2 regions of the Streptomyces sp. BHT-5-2 genome follow, and region 1 is predicted to be linked to the other one. Evidence: predicted binding sites of a transcription regulator. Region 1 holds the regulator's gene; the other holds the start of a gene.
What was found. Region 1 encodes HspR, which represses chaperone genes until heat shock. Its sites were predicted from a motif close to TTGAGNNNNNNNNNCTCAA; they were not measured.
Positions count from the first base shown of each region.

Region 2: lon (endopeptidase La) is a predicted target of HspR. The motif match lies at 3,308-3,326, and genes of this name have one in related genera.

Region 1 is NZ_CP081496.1:1,313,462-1,321,148, forward strand. It holds gene K2224_RS05695 (Uma2 family endonuclease) at 1-132, shown strand, start outside; gene K2224_RS05700 (pyridoxamine 5'-phosphate oxidase family protein) at 178-582, shown strand; gene K2224_RS05705 (hypothetical protein) at 989-1,393, shown strand; gene K2224_RS05710 (heat shock protein transcriptional repressor HspR) at 1,463-1,918, opposite strand; gene dnaJ (molecular chaperone DnaJ) at 1,920-3,095, opposite strand; gene grpE (nucleotide exchange factor GrpE) at 3,141-3,827, opposite strand; gene dnaK (molecular chaperone DnaK) at 3,824-5,704, opposite strand; gene K2224_RS05730 ((Fe-S)-binding protein) at 6,039-7,687, shown strand, end outside.
Region 2 is NZ_CP081496.1:2,822,839-2,830,525, forward strand. It holds gene K2224_RS12585 (response regulator transcription factor) at 1-93, opposite strand, end outside; gene K2224_RS12590 (spermidine synthase) at 177-947, opposite strand; gene K2224_RS12595 (rhomboid-like protein) at 1,196-2,062, shown strand; gene K2224_RS12600 (pentapeptide repeat-containing protein) at 2,288-3,160, shown strand; gene lon (endopeptidase La) at 3,349-5,790, shown strand; gene K2224_RS12610 (lysozyme) at 5,869-6,723, opposite strand; gene K2224_RS12615 (MarR family winged helix-turn-helix transcriptional regulator) at 7,074-7,520, shown strand.

The DNA.
Region 1 (7,687 bases):
AAGTCCGTGGTCACGCTCTTCAGCGAACCGAAGGGCGACGACTACCTCACCACCCACTCCGCCCCCTTCGGCGACCCCCTCCCCCTCCCCGCCCCCTTCTCCTTCGACCTGGAGACGGCCGACTTCGTGTGACCGGCCGGGGGCCGCCCGCCCCGGCCCCCCACTACCCTGGCCCCCATGGCCCACGACCTGAGCGCGCTGTCCCCCGAGTACCTCGCCTTCTGGGGCGAGTACCAGATGCCGACCCTCACGACGCTGCGGGCGAACGGCACCCCGCACGTCGTCCCGGTCGGCGTGACCTACGACGCCGGGCAGCGGATCGCGCGGATCATCACGCGCAAGGACAGCACCAAGGTCAGGAACATCCTCGCGGCCGGCGCCGACGGGGCGCGGGTGGCGGTCTGCCAGGTGGACCGCGGCCGCTGGGCGACCCTGGAGGGCGTCGCCCGAGTGCGGACGGACGCGGTGACGGTGGCCGACGCGGTGCGCCGGTACGCCGAGCGGTACGGCCGGACCCCGGAGCCCAACCCCGACCGCGTCATGATCGAGATCGCGGTGACCAGGGCGCTCGGCCGGGCCTGAGGCCGCCCGCGGCCAGGTCCGGACCTGGCCGAAACCGGACGCCATGGATCCGCCGCCGCGCGCCCACCTGGTACTCAGGAACGACAGGAACCGAACACCTCCGTGCAACGATGAGCGGCAACGGACCTGTCCCGGGCAAAAAGACGGCAGCTGGAGGCCGCATGGCGTCGGCATTGGGCAGCACCACCACGACCGTTCCGCGCCGCCGCCCCCGCAGGCGAACGGTCCGCCCCCGGCCGTCCGCGGAGAACTGCCCCCGGTGCGGCGGCCAGTTGGCCGTGAACCAGGACGGCTGGAAGATCTGCCACGCCTGCGGATATGCATCGCCGCCCGGCGTCGCCCCTCCACCCCGGGCCCCCGGCGGGGGTATCGTCGCCCCCACAGTCGCCACGCCCCGGAGGGCACGATGAACTCGGTCCGAGTGACGGCGATCGCCTGCCTGATGCCGCTGTCCGAGCTGGACGAGGATCCGTTCCTGGTCGACGACCGCAGCCAGCACGCCATGTGCAAACAGTGGGCGGCGGCCCGTGACTACCGCCTGACCTGCCAGCTCAGCCTGCACCAGCTGCGCGCCGACCACGGCGCACTGTGGCGCGACGTCGAAGAGGGCCTGGTCGACGTGTTCGTCACGCCCAACCGGCGGGCGCTGGAGTACGCCATCGACGGCGCCGAGGAGTTCGGCGCGCGGTGCGCGGCGGCGGGGGTCCGGCTGGAGACCGCCGACCTGGACGAGCCGGTCTACACCCTGGCGATGAAGTCGCATGTGCACCGGCGGCTGTCGATGCCGACGGCGGGGTACAACGGCTGCTGACCGCCGGCGGCATGGCGAAGGGCCGGGGTGGGCACACCACCCCGGCCCTTCGCCACGTCGCAGGCGGCCTCACTCGGAGGGCCGCTTGGGCCGCCAGACCACCAGCGCACTGGTCTGCTGCACGTCCTGATACGGCACCAGATCGCGGCGGTAGGAGGCGTGCACCGCCGCCTCCCGCTGCCGCATCGCGCTGGCCGCACCCTCCAGGGCGCCCTGGAGCTCGGCGACCCGCTGCTGGAGGGCCGCGACCTGGTTCTCCAGCTCGATGATGCGCTTGATGCCGGCGAGGTTGATGCCCTCCTCCTGCGACAACTGCTGCACGGTACGCAGCAGTTCGATGTCGCGGGCGGAGTAGCGGCGGCCCCGCCCGGCCGTGCGGTCGGGCGAGACCAGGCCCAGACGGTCGTACTGCCGCAGGGTCTGCGGGTGCAGGCCGGAGAGCTGGGCCGCGACGGAGATGACGTACACCGGCGATTCGTCGGTCAGTTCATAGGGGTTACGACGCTGCCCGCCCCGGCTGTCCATCTCATGCTCCCTTCGCGGCCTGGAACAGCTCCGCCCGCGGGTCGGGGCCCACGGTCGCCTCGCGATAGGACTCCAGCGCTTCCTTCGCCTTGTCGCCGAGGTCCTTGGGAACGACGACCTCTATGGTGACCAGCAGATCACCGCGGGTGCCGTCCTTGCGGGCCGCGCCCTTGCCGCGGGCCCGCATCGTGCGTCCGTTGGGCGTGCCGGCCGGCAGCTTCAGCGTGACCGGCGGACCGCCCAGCGTCGGCACCTTGATCTCGCCGCCCAGCGCGGCCTCCGGGAAGGTGACCGGCACCGTGACGGTGAGGTTGTCTCCCTTGCGCCCGAAGACCGGGTGGGCGTCCACATGGACGACCACGTACAGATCGCCGGCCGGGCCGCCGTGCTCGCCCGGGGCACCCTTGCCGCGCAGCCGGATGCGCTGCCCGTCCGAGACGCCCGCGGGGATGCGGACCTGCATCGTGCGGGAGCTGGACGCGCGCCCGCTGCCCTTGCAGACCTCGCAGGGCTCCTGGGCGATCAGGCCGCGGCCCTTGCAGTCGGCGCACGGGTCGGTGAGCGAGAAGCCGCCGCCCGCGCCCCGGCTGACCTGGCCGGTGCCGACACAGGTCGGGCAGACCCGAGGCGTACCGTTTTTGTCGCCGGTGCCGGAGCACGCCTTGCAGGGCGCCTGGCTGGACATCCGCAGCGGGACCGTGGCCCCGTCGACCGCCTCGGTGAAGCTGAGCGTCACCTCGGACTCGATGTCCTGGCCGCGGCGCGGCTGCGTACGGGTGCCGGTGCCGCCGCCGCGGTTGAACAGGCCGCCGAAGACGTCCCCGAGCCCGCCGCCGAAGCCGCCGGCGCCGCCGCCCTGACCGGACGAGCCCCCGAAGAGGTCGCCCAGGTCGAAGTTGAAGCTCCCGCCCCCGCCGGGGCCGGCCCGGAAGCCGCCGTTGCCGAACAGCGCCCGGGCCTCGTCGTACTCCTTGCGGCGCTTGGCGTCGCCGAGCACGTCGTTGGCCTCGGAGATCTCCTTGAAACGCTCCTCGGCCTTGGCGTCGCCCTTGTTGGCGTCGGGGTGGTTCTCCCGGGCCAACTTGCGGTACGCCTTCTTGATCTCCGCCTCGGTGGCGTCCTTGGGGACGCCGAGGACCTTGTAGTAGTCCTTCTCGACGAAGTCCTTGGTGCTCATCCCCGACGTCCCTCCTTCCGGGCGGTTCCCATGTCGGCCCGTGCGTCAGCCCTCGTCCGGGCCACCGTTCTCCTTGTCCGCGGCCTTGGCACCCTTGGCTCCCTTACCGCCCTTGGCACCCTTGCCCTCCTCGTCGGAGGCGGACTTGGCGCCCTGTGCGCCCGGCTGCGGCTCGGCGACCGCGACCCGCGCGGGGCGGATCGTGCGCTCACCGATGCGATACCCGGGCTGCAGGACGGCGACGCATGTCGTCTCCGTGACGTCCGGCGCGTACGAGTGCATCAGCGCTTCGTGGATCGTCGGGTCGAAGGGCTCGCCCTCCTTGCCGAACTGCTGCAGGCCGAGCTTGGCGACCACGGTCTCCAGCGACTCCCCGACCGACTTGAAGCCGCCGACCAGTTCGCCGTGCTCCCGGGCCCGGCCGATGTCGTCGAGCACCGGCAGCAGCTCGGAGAGCAGGTTGGCGACCGCGATCTCCTTGACCGTCACGCGGTCGCGCTCCACCCGGCGGCGGTAGTTCTGGTACTCCGCCTGGAGCCGCTGGAGGTCGGCGGTGCGCTCGTTGAGCGCGGTGCGCACCTGGTCCAGCTGAGCCTGGAGCGCTACGTCGTGGACGTCCCCGGCCGGGGCCGAGCCCGCCTTGTCGGCGGACTCGGCCCGTGCCGCGTCTTCGGGAGCGGCATCGGAAGGGACGTCGGGCTTCTCCTCGAAGCCCGGGGTCTCCTCCGTCACGCCGCACCACCCTTGGCGTCCTTGGGCTTCTCGTCGTCGACGATCTCGGCGTCGACGACGTCGTCCTCGGCCTTGGCCTGCTGGCCGCCGGCCTGCGCGCCCTCGGCGCCGGCCGCGCCCTGGGCGGCCTGGGCGTCGGCGTACATGGCCTGACCCAGCTTCTGGGAGACGGCCGCGACCTTCTCCGACGCGGTGCGGATCTCGGCGGTGTTGTCGCCCTCGGCGGACTCGCCCTTGAGCTTCTCCTTCAGCTCGCCGACGGCGGTCTCGACCTCGGTCCTGACCTCGGCGGGCACCTTGTCCTCGTTGTCCTTGAGGAACTTCTCGGTCTGGTAGACCAGCTGCTCGCCCTGGTTGCGGGTCTCGGCGGCCTCGCGGCGCTTGTGGTCCTCCTCCGCGTACCGCTCGGCCTCCTCACGCATCCGGTCGACCTCGTCCTTCGGCAGCGAGGAGCCGCCGGTGACGGTCATCTTCTGCTCCTTGCCCGTGCCCAGGTCCTTGGCGGTCACGTGCATGATGCCGTTGGCGTCGATGTCGAAGGAGACCTCGATCTGCGGGACGCCGCGCGGGGCCGGCGGCAGACCGGTCAGCTCGAACATCCCGAGCTTCTTGTTGTACGCCGCGATCTCGCGCTCGCCCTGGTAGACCTGGATCTGCACGGACGGCTGGTTGTCCTCGGCCGTGGTGAAGATCTCCGAGCGCTTGGTCGGGATCGTGGTGTTGCGCTCGATCAGCTTGGTCATGATGCCGCCCTTGGTCTCGATACCGAGGGACAGCGGGGTGACGTCCAGCAGGAGGACGTCCTTGACCTCGCCCTTGAGGACACCGGCCTGGAGGCTGGCGCCCATGGCGACGACCTCGTCCGGGTTGACGCCCTTGTTGGCCTCCTTGCCGCCGGTCAGCTCCTTGACGAGCTCGGCGACGGCGGGCATACGGGTCGAGCCGCCGACCAGGACCACGTGGTCGATCTCGGACAGCGAGATGCCGGCGTCCTTGATGACGTTGTGGAACGGGGTCTTGCAGCGGTCGAGGAGGTCCGCGGTCAGCTGCTGGAACTGCGAGCGGGTGAGCTTCTCGTCCAGGTGCAGCGGGCCCTCGGCGGACGCCGTGATGTAGGGCAGGTTGATCGTCGTCTCGCTGGACGACGACAGCTCGATCTTCGCCTTCTCCGCGGCCTCGCGCAGGCGCTGGAGCGCCATCTTGTCCTTGGAGAGGTCGACGCCGTGGCCGCCCGCGAACTGCTTGACCAGGTAGTCGACGACGCGCTGGTCCCAGTCGTCACCACCGAGGTGGTTGTCGCCGTTGGTGGCCTTCACCTCGACGACGCCGTCGCCGATCTCCAGCAGCGAGACGTCGAAGGTGCCACCGCCGAGGTCGAAGACCAGAATGGTCTGGTCCTCCTTCTCCAGGCCGTAGGCCAGGGCGGCGGCGGTGGGCTCGTTGACGATGCGCAGGACGTTGAGGCCCGCGATCTCACCGGCCTCCTTGGTGGCCTGGCGCTCGGAGTCGTTGAAATACGCCGGGACGGTGATGACCGCGTCGGTGACCTTCTCGCCGAGGTAGGACTCCGCGTCCCGCTTCAGCTTCTGCAGGATGAACGCGGAGATCTGCTGCGGGTTGAAGTCCTTCTCGTCGACGTTGATCTTCCAGTCGGTGCCCATGTGACGCTTGACCGACCGGATCGTCCGCTCGACGTTGGTCACCGCCTGGCGCTTGGCCACCTCACCGACCAGCACCTCGCCGTTCTTGGCGAAGGCGACGACGGACGGCGTGGTCCTGGCGCCCTCGGCGTTGGTGATGACGGTGGGCTCACCGCCTTCGAGAACACTGACGACGGAGTTAGTCGTGCCCAGGTCGATGCCGACCGCACGTGCCATTTCGATTCCTCCAGCTGACTTGAGTGGAACAGGCTCAAGGGTGCAGCACCGATCCCGACCTGTCAACAGACCTGAGTGGGGTGCGCTCAACTTTTATGTCGCCCTTATCGTCACCGGCCCGTTCCGGAGGACGCCGCGACCGGTCGGACGGTTGCCCGCGCGACACAGATCACCGGCCGGGCGGCTACAAGGGGCCCGGAATACTGGGTAACCTCAGCCGCAGACCTGAAAAGTTACTGCTTAGTAGTTCCGCTCGGATCCTCGCGGCCCGGCCGTCCCGATCGCGCGGATCCCCGAAGTTTTCGCCCGCTCTCGCAGGTTCGAGGAGCCACCCATGCAACTCGCCGCGATCATCGTGTCGCTGGTCCTAATCGCGGTCGGCGTCGCGCTGTTCGGCCGTGCCATCCTGCAGATCTACCGCCACATGCGGCTCGGCCAGCCGGTGCCCGCCGGCACCCGCACCGACGACCCCGCACGGCGGACCGTCACGGTGGTCAAGGAGTTCCTCGGCCACACCCGGATGAACCGCTGGGGCATCGTCGGCGTGGCGCACTGGTTCGTGGCAGTGGGCTTCTTCTCCCTGCTGCTGACGATCGTCAACGCCATCGGGCAGCTCTTCAAGGCCGACTGGATCCTGCCGATCATCGGGGACTGGACGCCGTACAACGTCTTCGTCGAGTTCGTCGGGACGATGACGACGCTCGGCATCCTCGTCCTGATCGCCATCCGGCAGCTGTCCAAGCCCGGCAAGCCGGGCCGCAAGTCCCGCTTCGCCGGTTCCAACTTCGGCCAGGCGTACTTCGTCGAGGCCGTCATCCTCATCGTCGGCGTCTGCATCTTCATGCTGCACGCGCTGGAGGGCGCCCAGCACCACGTCGACGGCTACGAGGCGTCCTTCTTCATCTCGTACCCGGTCGTGGCGTGGCTGAAGGGGATGAGCGTCGGCACGCTCCAGAACCTCACCTACTTCTTCGCCGGCCTGAAGATCGCGACCTCGTTCATCTGGATGATCACGGTCGCCCTGAAGACCGACATGGGCGTGGCCTGGCACCGCTTCCTGGCCTTCCCCAACATCTGGTTCAAGCGCGAGGCGGACGGCGACGTCGCCCTCGGCGCGCTGCAGCCGATGGTCTCGGCCGGCAAGCCGATCGACTTCGAAGACCCGGGCGAGGACGACCAGTTCGGCGTCTCCCAGATCGAGCACTTCTCGTGGAAGGGCCTGCTGGACTTCGCCACCTGCACCGAGTGCGGCCGCTGCCAGTCGCAGTGCCCCGCCTGGAACACCGGCAAGCCGCTCTCCCCGAAGCTGCTGATCATGTCGCTGCGCGACCACGCGCACGCCAAGGCGCCGTACCTGCTCGCCGGCGGCGGCAAGACCGCCGAGGGCGACGAGAAGGCGACCGAGGAGCAGCTGGCCGAGGTGCCCGCCGCCGCTCTCGCCGAGGCCGAGCGCCCGCTGATCGGCACCCTGGAGGAGAACGGGGTCATCGACCCCGACGTCCTGTGGTCGTGCACCACCTGCGGCGCCTGCGTCGAGCAGTGCCCGGTCGACATCGAGCACGTCGACCACATCGTCGACATGCGCCGCTACCAGGTCATGATCGAGTCCGCGTTCCCGTCCGAGGCGGGCACGATGCTCAAGAACCTGGAGAAGAAGGGCAACCCCTGGGGCCTGGCCAAGAAGCAGCGGCTGGCCTGGACCAAGGAGGTCGACTTCGAGGTCCCGGTCGTCGGCAAGGACATCGAGGACCTCACCGAGGTCGACTACCTCTACTGGGTCGGCTGCGCCGGCGCCCTCGAAGACCGCGCCAAGAAGACGACGAAGGCGTTCGCCGAACTCCTCCACATCGCGGGCGTGAAGTTCGCGATCATGGGCGGCGACGAGGCGTGCACCGGTGACTCGGCCCGCCGCCTGGGCAACGAGTTCCTCTTCCAGCAGCTCGGCCAGCAGAACGTCGAGGCGCTGAACACGGCCTTCGGCGA
Region 2 (7,687 bases), 1.5 Mb from region 1:
GATCGTCGGATCGTCCTCCACGACCAGGACCCGGCGCTGGGCGCCCGGCGTGGCCGCGGTGGTGCCGCCCTGGGTTGTCTGAGTCTGGTCCATCGCCCGCCCCTGCATGTGCCCTGCGTGGTCGCGTCTTGCTGGGCAGCAGCGTAAGGGCATGATGTGACAGTCGGCTACGCGCCCTACGCGGACCGGAGCGCCAGGTGGACGACGTCCGGGACTCCTCGGGCAACGGGGATCTCTTCGGTCCGTACACCCTCGAAACCGGCATTTCCCAGCGCCCGTTCGAAGTCCCGCGACGGCTGTGCCGACCACACGGCGAGCACTCCGCCGGGGGTCAGGCGGTCCCGGCAGGCGGCCAGTCCGGCGGGGGAGTACAGGCTGTCGTTGTCCTTGGTGACGGTCCAGTCGGGGCCGTTGTCGATGTCCAGGCACAGGGCGTCGTAGGCGAGTTGGCCGGCTCGGCCGCGTTCCGGGCGCAGGTGCGCGACCAGGTCGGCGTGCCGGATCTCGGTGCGCGGATCGGCCAGCGCGCCCCCCGACAGCGCCGCCAGCGGGCCGGTGCGGTGCCAGTCGATCACCGCCGACTCCCGCTCCACGACGGTGATCCGGCCCCAGCGCGGCTCGGCTGCGGCCCGGGCCAGCGAGAAGCCCACGCCCAGTCCGCCGATCAGCACCGAGGGGGCCGCGCGGTCCGGTGGCAGGGCCGCCAGCGCGGCGTCCACCAGCAGCCGTTCGGAGCGGCCGTCGGAGGTGTCCATGAGGAAGCAGCCGTTGGCGATGATCTCGTACACCGGGCCGCTTTCCCCGTGCCCCGTAAGGGCGTTGGGGTTTTCGGCGGCTGGGCCCCGCCGTCGCAGCACCACCTCTCCGTAGGGGCCCTCGCGGCGGTCGAGGGTGTGTACGGCCGGCTCGTCGCCGGCGGCCGGAAGCCAGGGGTGAACGGGAGCCATGCGGCCATCTTGGCCAACGCCGGGCGGCTCGGTCCAACGGTCGGCGGGCGGGGGAGCATCAGTGCGCGCGGCGACAGCCGCTCCGGTGGAGCCGGTGCCTGCACCGGGGCGCGCGGCGGCCGCCACGCCGACGCGGCGCATCGCACGGAGGTTGAGGGCTGTGAGGGATATCACTCACACAGCTGACTCATGGGTTGGCCGTGCAAAGTGGACCGCGGACGGTGCGCGGGTGGCGGAAGGGACCGGGGATGGCGAGTGCGGTGGAGGTGGCCGGCGGCGCGCCGGCCTCGGAGGGCGTGGGCGGCGAGGGCGCTCCGGTGCTGCTGCCCGGGGTGCCCCGGCAGCGCGGGGGCGCGGCCGCGGCCGCCGCCCCGGTCGCCGCGGCCGAACCGGTCGAGCCGCCCGCATCGGTCGCCCCGGCCGGCCGCCGCGCCGCGGGCCCCCGCCTCCGGCGGCTGCTCCCCACCCCCACCGGCACCCCCTTCACCTTCTGTTACGCACTGCTGCTCGTGGGCACCTCGCTCTACGCGGAGCACGGCGACCCCTCCGTGGTGTCCGCGCTGCTCCAGGGCTCCAGTACGGACGTGGTGCACCTCACCCAGGCACCGCTGCCGGTGCTGATCGCCAGCGCCCTGTGGAGCGCCGGCGGACTCGCCTCGGGCTTCGCCGTCGCCTTCCTCTTCGTGCTGACCGCCCTGGAGCGGCGGATCGGCGGGGTGCGCACCGCGACGGTCTTCTTCGGCGGGCACGCGCTGGCCACCCTGGCGACCGAGGTGCCGGTCGCCTTCTCGGTCGCCGCCGGGGAACTGCCGGAGAGCTCGCTGCACCGCCTCGACTACGGCATCAGCTTCGGCGTGATGACCTGCATCGGGGCGCTCGCCGGGCTGCTGCCCGCCTGGGGGCGCTGGCCGCTGCTGGCGGTGGGCGGCTTCCAGGCGCTGAGCGGCCTGCTCGACTACGTGGACCCGATGACCGACTGGGGCCATCTGCTCTCACTCGCCCTGGGCGTCGCCGCCTGGCCACTGCTCCACTACTGGTGGCGGCAGCGCACCGGGCCCGCGCCACTGCCGGGCGACCTGGGCCACCCGGCGCTGCGGGCGGCGCGGGTGCCCTAGGGCGGGTCGTCAAACTCCCGCCCCCCGGGCGGACGACGGGAGTTCGACGACCCGCCCTAGGGGCGAGGGGATGCGGCCCCCGGCCCACGGGGGCGCTCCGTGTCGCCGCTGCCGGGGCGCCCGGACGATGTGCCGGACGACCTGCCGGGCTGCGATCGCGGAGAATGGGGCCTTCGCGGGTGTCGTGACGAAGGGGCCCGCCGGCCGCAGGAGCAGAGAAGAACCGTGTCGCACGAGCGCCGCCGACCCGCCGAGGACCGCCCGTCCGCCCCGCCGCAGAGCCCGGACGGCCCGGACGCCGCCCGGCTCCCGCTGCTCTCCGACTGCGGGAACTGCTTCGGGCTGTGCTGTGTGGCGCTGCCGTTCGCGCGGTCGGCGGACTTCGCCCTGGACAAGGAGGCCGGGCGGCCCTGCCCGAACCTCCAGGACGACTTCCGCTGCGGCGTCCACCGGGACCTGCGGCAGCGCGGCTTCTCCGGCTGCACCGTCTTCGAGTGCTTCGGCGCCGGGCAGAAGGTCTCCCAGGTCACCTTCGGGGGGACGGACTGGCGGAGCGCGCCGGAGACCGCCCGGCCGATGTTCGACGCGTTCGCCGTGATGCGCCAGCTCCACGAACTGCTCTGGTACCTGACCGAGGCGGTCGCGCTGCCCCCCGCCCGCCCGGTGCGCGACGAGTTGCGTGCCCTCCTGGAGAGGACCGAGCGGCTGACCCTGGGCACCGCCGAGGAACTGGCCGCGCTGGACGTGGCCGCCCACCGCGGTGCGGTCAACGTCCTGCTGCTGCGGGTCAGTGAGCTGGTCCGGGCGAAGGTCCCGGGCCGGAAGAAGGAGCGGCGCGGCGCGGACCTGATGGGCGCGCGCCTCAAGGGCGCGGACCTGAAGGGCGCGAACCTGCGCGGGGCGTATCTCATCGCCGCCGACCTCCGGGGCGCCGACCTGCGGTCCGCGGACATGATCGGCGCCGACCTCCGGGACGCCGATCTGCGCGGCGCCGACCTCACCGGCAGCATCTTCCTGACGCAGGCCCAGGTGAACGCCGCCCGGGGCGACGCGGCCACCAGGCTGCCGCGCGGTCTGCGCCGCCCCGGCCACTGGTAGCGCCGGCCCTCCCCTCCGGCCGGGGCCCACGCCCCGCGCCCCGCGCCCGTGCCTCGCGCGCCACGCCCCTTGCTGCGCAACCGAGTTGCCCGCGGCTGATCGCTCAGAGCGAACGCGCCTCGGGGAACAATGGCGGGACCCTCAGCATTGAGTGGGTAAAGCTCAACTTGCTTGCCGAAGGGGAGATCATGACTGCTGAGTCTGCTCGGTCGACGGAGTCCACCTCGCTCACCCTGCCCGTGCTGCCCCTCGACGACGAGGTCGTCCTGCCCGGCATGGTGGTGCCCCTGGACCTGTCCGACGCCGAGGTGCGCGCCGCGGTGGAGGCCGCCCAGGCCGCCGCCCCCTCGGGCGGCAAGCCCCGGGTGCTGCTGGTCCCGCGGATCGACGGGACGTACGCGGCGATCGGCACGCTCGGGCGGATCGAGCAGGTGGGACGGCTGTCCGACGGCGATCCGGGAGCCCTCATCCGGGGCCTGGGCCGGGTCCGGATCGGCGCCGGCACCACCGGCCCGGGCGCCGCGCTCTGGGTGGAGGGGGCCATCGTCGAGGAGAAGGTCCCCGACCCCCTCCCCGGAGCCGTCACCGAACTCGTCACCGAGTACAAGGCGCTGGCCACCAGCTGGCTGCGCAAGCGCGGCGCCTGGCAGGTCGTGGACCGCGTCACCGGCATCGACGACGTCCCCGCACTCGCCGACAACACCGGGTACCTGCCGTTCCTGACCGGCGAGCAGAAGCTCCAGCTGCTGGAGACCGCCGAGCCGGTCGCCCGCCTGAAGTACGCCACCGAAGTGCTCCGCTCCCACCTCGCCGAACAGGACGTCGCCGAGTCCATCGCCAAGGACGTCCAGGAGGGCGTCGAGAAGCAGCAGCGAGAGTTCCTGCTGCGCCGTCAGCTGGAGGCCGTCCGCAAGGAGCTGCGCCAGCTGAACGGCGAGAACGCCGGGAACGCAGCCGGGGAGCCCGACGACTACCGCGCCCGCGTGGAGGCCGCAGACCTGCCGGAGAAGGTCCGCGAGGCGGCTCTGAAGGAGGTCGACAAGCTGGAGCGGGCCGGCGACCAGAACCCCGAGGGCAGCTGGATCCGCACCTGGCTCGACACCGTCCTGGAACTCCCCTGGAACGAACGCACCGAGGACGCCTACGACATCGCCGGCGCCAAGGAGGTCCTGGACGCCGACCACGCGGGCCTGGAGGACGTCAAGGAACGGATCACCGAGTACCTGGCCGTGCGCAAGCGGCGCTCGGAGCGCGGGCCGGGACCCGTCGACGGGCGACGGGCGGGCGGGGCCGTGCTGGCGCTCGTCGGGCCGCCGGGCGTCGGCAAGACGTCGCTGGGGGAGTCCGTGGCGCGGGCCATGGGGCGGAAGTTCGTGCGGGTCGCCCTGGGCGGCGTCCGGGACGAGGCGGAGATCCGCGGCCACCGGCGCACCTACGTCGGCGCGCTCCCCGGCCGGATCGTGCGGGCCGTCAAGGAGGCCGGCTCGATGAACCCGGTCGTCCTCCTCGACGAGATCGACAAGGTGGGCTCCGACTACCGGGGCGACCCGGCCGCCGCCCTCCTGGAGGTGCTGGACCCGGCGCAGAACCACACCTTCCGGGACCACTACCTGGAGGTCGAACTGGACCTCTCCGACGTGGTGTTCCTGGCCACCGCCAACGTCCTGGAGGCCATCCCGGAGCCGCTGCTGGACCGGATGGAACTGGTCCGGCTGGACGGCTACACCGAGGACGAGAAGATCGTCATCGCCCGGGACCACCTGGTGCCGCGTCAGCTGGAGCGGGCCGGACTCGCGCCCGACGAGGTGACCGTGACCGACGACGCGCTGCGCCGACTGGCCGGCGAGTACACCCGCGAGGCGGGCGTGCGGAATCTGGAGCGCGCGATCGCCAGGCTGCTGCGCAAGGTGGCCGCCCGGCACGAACTGGGCGAGCAGGAGCTGCCGTTCACCCTCGGCGCGGACGCGCTGCGCCCGCTCATCGGGCGCCCGCGCCACACCCCGGAGTCCGCCCAGGACCCGGCCGAGCGGCGGACCGCGGTGCCCGGCGTCGTCACCGGTCTCGCGGTCACCGGCGCCGGCGGCGACGTGCTCTACATCGAGGCGTCGCTGGCCGACCCCGAGACCGGCGCCTCCGGTCTGCGGCTGACCGGCCAGCTGGGCGACGTGATGAAGGAGTCGGCGCACATCGCGCTGTCCTTCCTGCGCTCGCACGGCGCCGAACTGGAGCTCCCGGTGGGCGACCTGAAGGAGCGCGGCGTCCATCTGCACATCCCGGCCGGCGCCGTCCCCAAGGACGGCCCGAGCGCGGGCATCACGATGACCACCGCGCTGGCCTCGCTGTTGTCGGGCCGCCAGGTCCGCCCGGACGTCGCGATGACGGGCGAGGTCTCGCTCACCGGCCGGGTGCTGCCGATCGGCGGCGTCAAGCAGAAGCTGCTGGCCGCGCACCGGGCCGGCATCACCACCGTGATCATCCCCAAGCGCAACGAACCGGATCTGGACGACGTCCCGGCCGAGGTCCTCGAAGCGCTGGAGGTGCACCCGGTGGCGGACGTCCGGCAGGTGCTGGAGCTGGCCCTGACGCCGGCCGCGAACGGGCAGCGGCCCGAGTTCCCGGTAGCGGCGTAGGCGCGGCGAGGACGGCGCGGACGGGGCGCGGACCGCGGAGGCCGGCCCGGGGGAGACCCGGGCCGGCCTCCGGGCGCGTCAGCCGTTGGCCAGCGCCTGGAGCCGGTCGTAGGCCCCGTTGAACCGGTTGTGGTCGCCGACCGTCGCACCGGTCGAGGTGTACTGCCAGATGGTGTGGAAGCCCCAGCCGCCCGGGAGTTCACCGACCGACGAGCCGTAGCGCGGGACCCACAGCGGGTTGATCGCGCCGAACGCGCCGGAGTTGCCGGTGCACTGCTTCCACCAGCTGGTGGAGGTGTAGACGACGGCGTCCCGGCCGGTGCGCGCCTTGTAGGTGGCGAACCAGTCCTTCATCCAGTTCACCAGCCCGGCCGCGCTCAGCCCGTAACAGGTCGAGCCGTAGGGGTTGTACTCCATGTCCAGCGCACCGGGCAGCGTCCTGCCGTCCTTGGACCAGCCGCCTCCGTGGTCCACGAAGTAGTTGGCCTGGGCCACGCCGCTGGAGGTGTCGGGCGTGGCGAAGTGGTAGGCGCCGCGGATCATGCCGACGTCGTAGGAGCCGTTGTACTGCTGCGCGAAGGACGGGTTGGTGTAGCTGGTGGACTCGGTGGCCTTGACGTAGGCGAACTTCACGCCGCTGTTCCACAGCGTCGACCAGGCGACGCTGCCGTTGTGGCTGCTGACGTCCACGCCCTCGACGGACGCGGTCAGCGAGGGCAGCGGCGGCAGCAGGCCGCCCCTGCCCTCGTGCTTGGCGATCTGGGAGCCGGCCCAGTCCTGCGCCGGGTGGGTGGGCTCGGGCGCGCGGTGCCGGGCCGCGGCACCGGCCGTGCCGGGCAGGCCGACGAGGGAGACGGTCGCGAGAAGGGCCCCGGCCACGAGTGCGCGGGAGCGCGGGGAACGGTACGGGGAGCCGGATCTGAGCACGGACATGTACTGCCTCCGTGGATCTCGGTGGATCTCGGTGCGGTGACTTCGTGGGGAAGTGACCTTGAGGGGGAGGTGCCGGCGTACTGGAGCCCACACGTTTGGTGTGGTCATGCCACAAATGACGATACGCGCGTAGACCCCCGTGACAATAGGGGGGCGCGGGCTGCCGTTGGTCTAAGCCTGCGAAATACTGGCCCAACTGCGGCTCCGCACGGAACGGGAAAGAAAATTTCAGCCGGACGGAAACGCGGGGCGAACACGGCGAGGGGAATTGCTGGACATGCGGACAACGCGGGAAGGGTGCTGACGTGCACGACACCGGAGCCGGCGATACCACCTCGGACGGCGAGCCGATGGGTGTGGACCCGGCATTCCTGTCCCTGGAACGCGAATTGGCGGTATTCCTGCGCCGCGCCCGCGCCTCCTCCGGTGAACTCGCCCGCGAGGTCCACCCCGACCTCGAACCGGCCGCCTACGGGCTGCTCGTGCGGCTCGCCGACGCCGGCTCCCAGCGCGCCACCGACCTCGCGGCGTTCTTCGGCGTCGGCAAGGCGACGATAAGCCGCCAACTGCACGCCCTGGAGCGGCTCGGGCTGGTCGCCCGTGCGCCGGATCCGGCCGACGGGCGCGCGGTGCTGGTGCGGATCACCGACGAGGGGCGGGAGCGCTTCAACCGCGTCCGTACCGCGCGCCGCGCCCGTTACGCCCGGCGGCTCGCCTCGTGGGAGCGGGCCGAGGTCGCGGAGTTGGCGCGGTTGCTGCATCGGCTGAATGCGGAGCAGGAGGGGGAGGAGGGGTAGCTCCCTCCTGGACCGCGCCCCCGCGCGGGGGCTTGGGCGCCGGGCGCTGGGTGCGGCCCCTACCTCCGGCCCGGTCGTCCGTGGTGCCGGGTCCGGGGGCGGAGGGCCGGTGGTCGGCACATGTTGTCCTGGTGACCCTTGGCCCGTTCCGTCGGCCATGTGCGGGT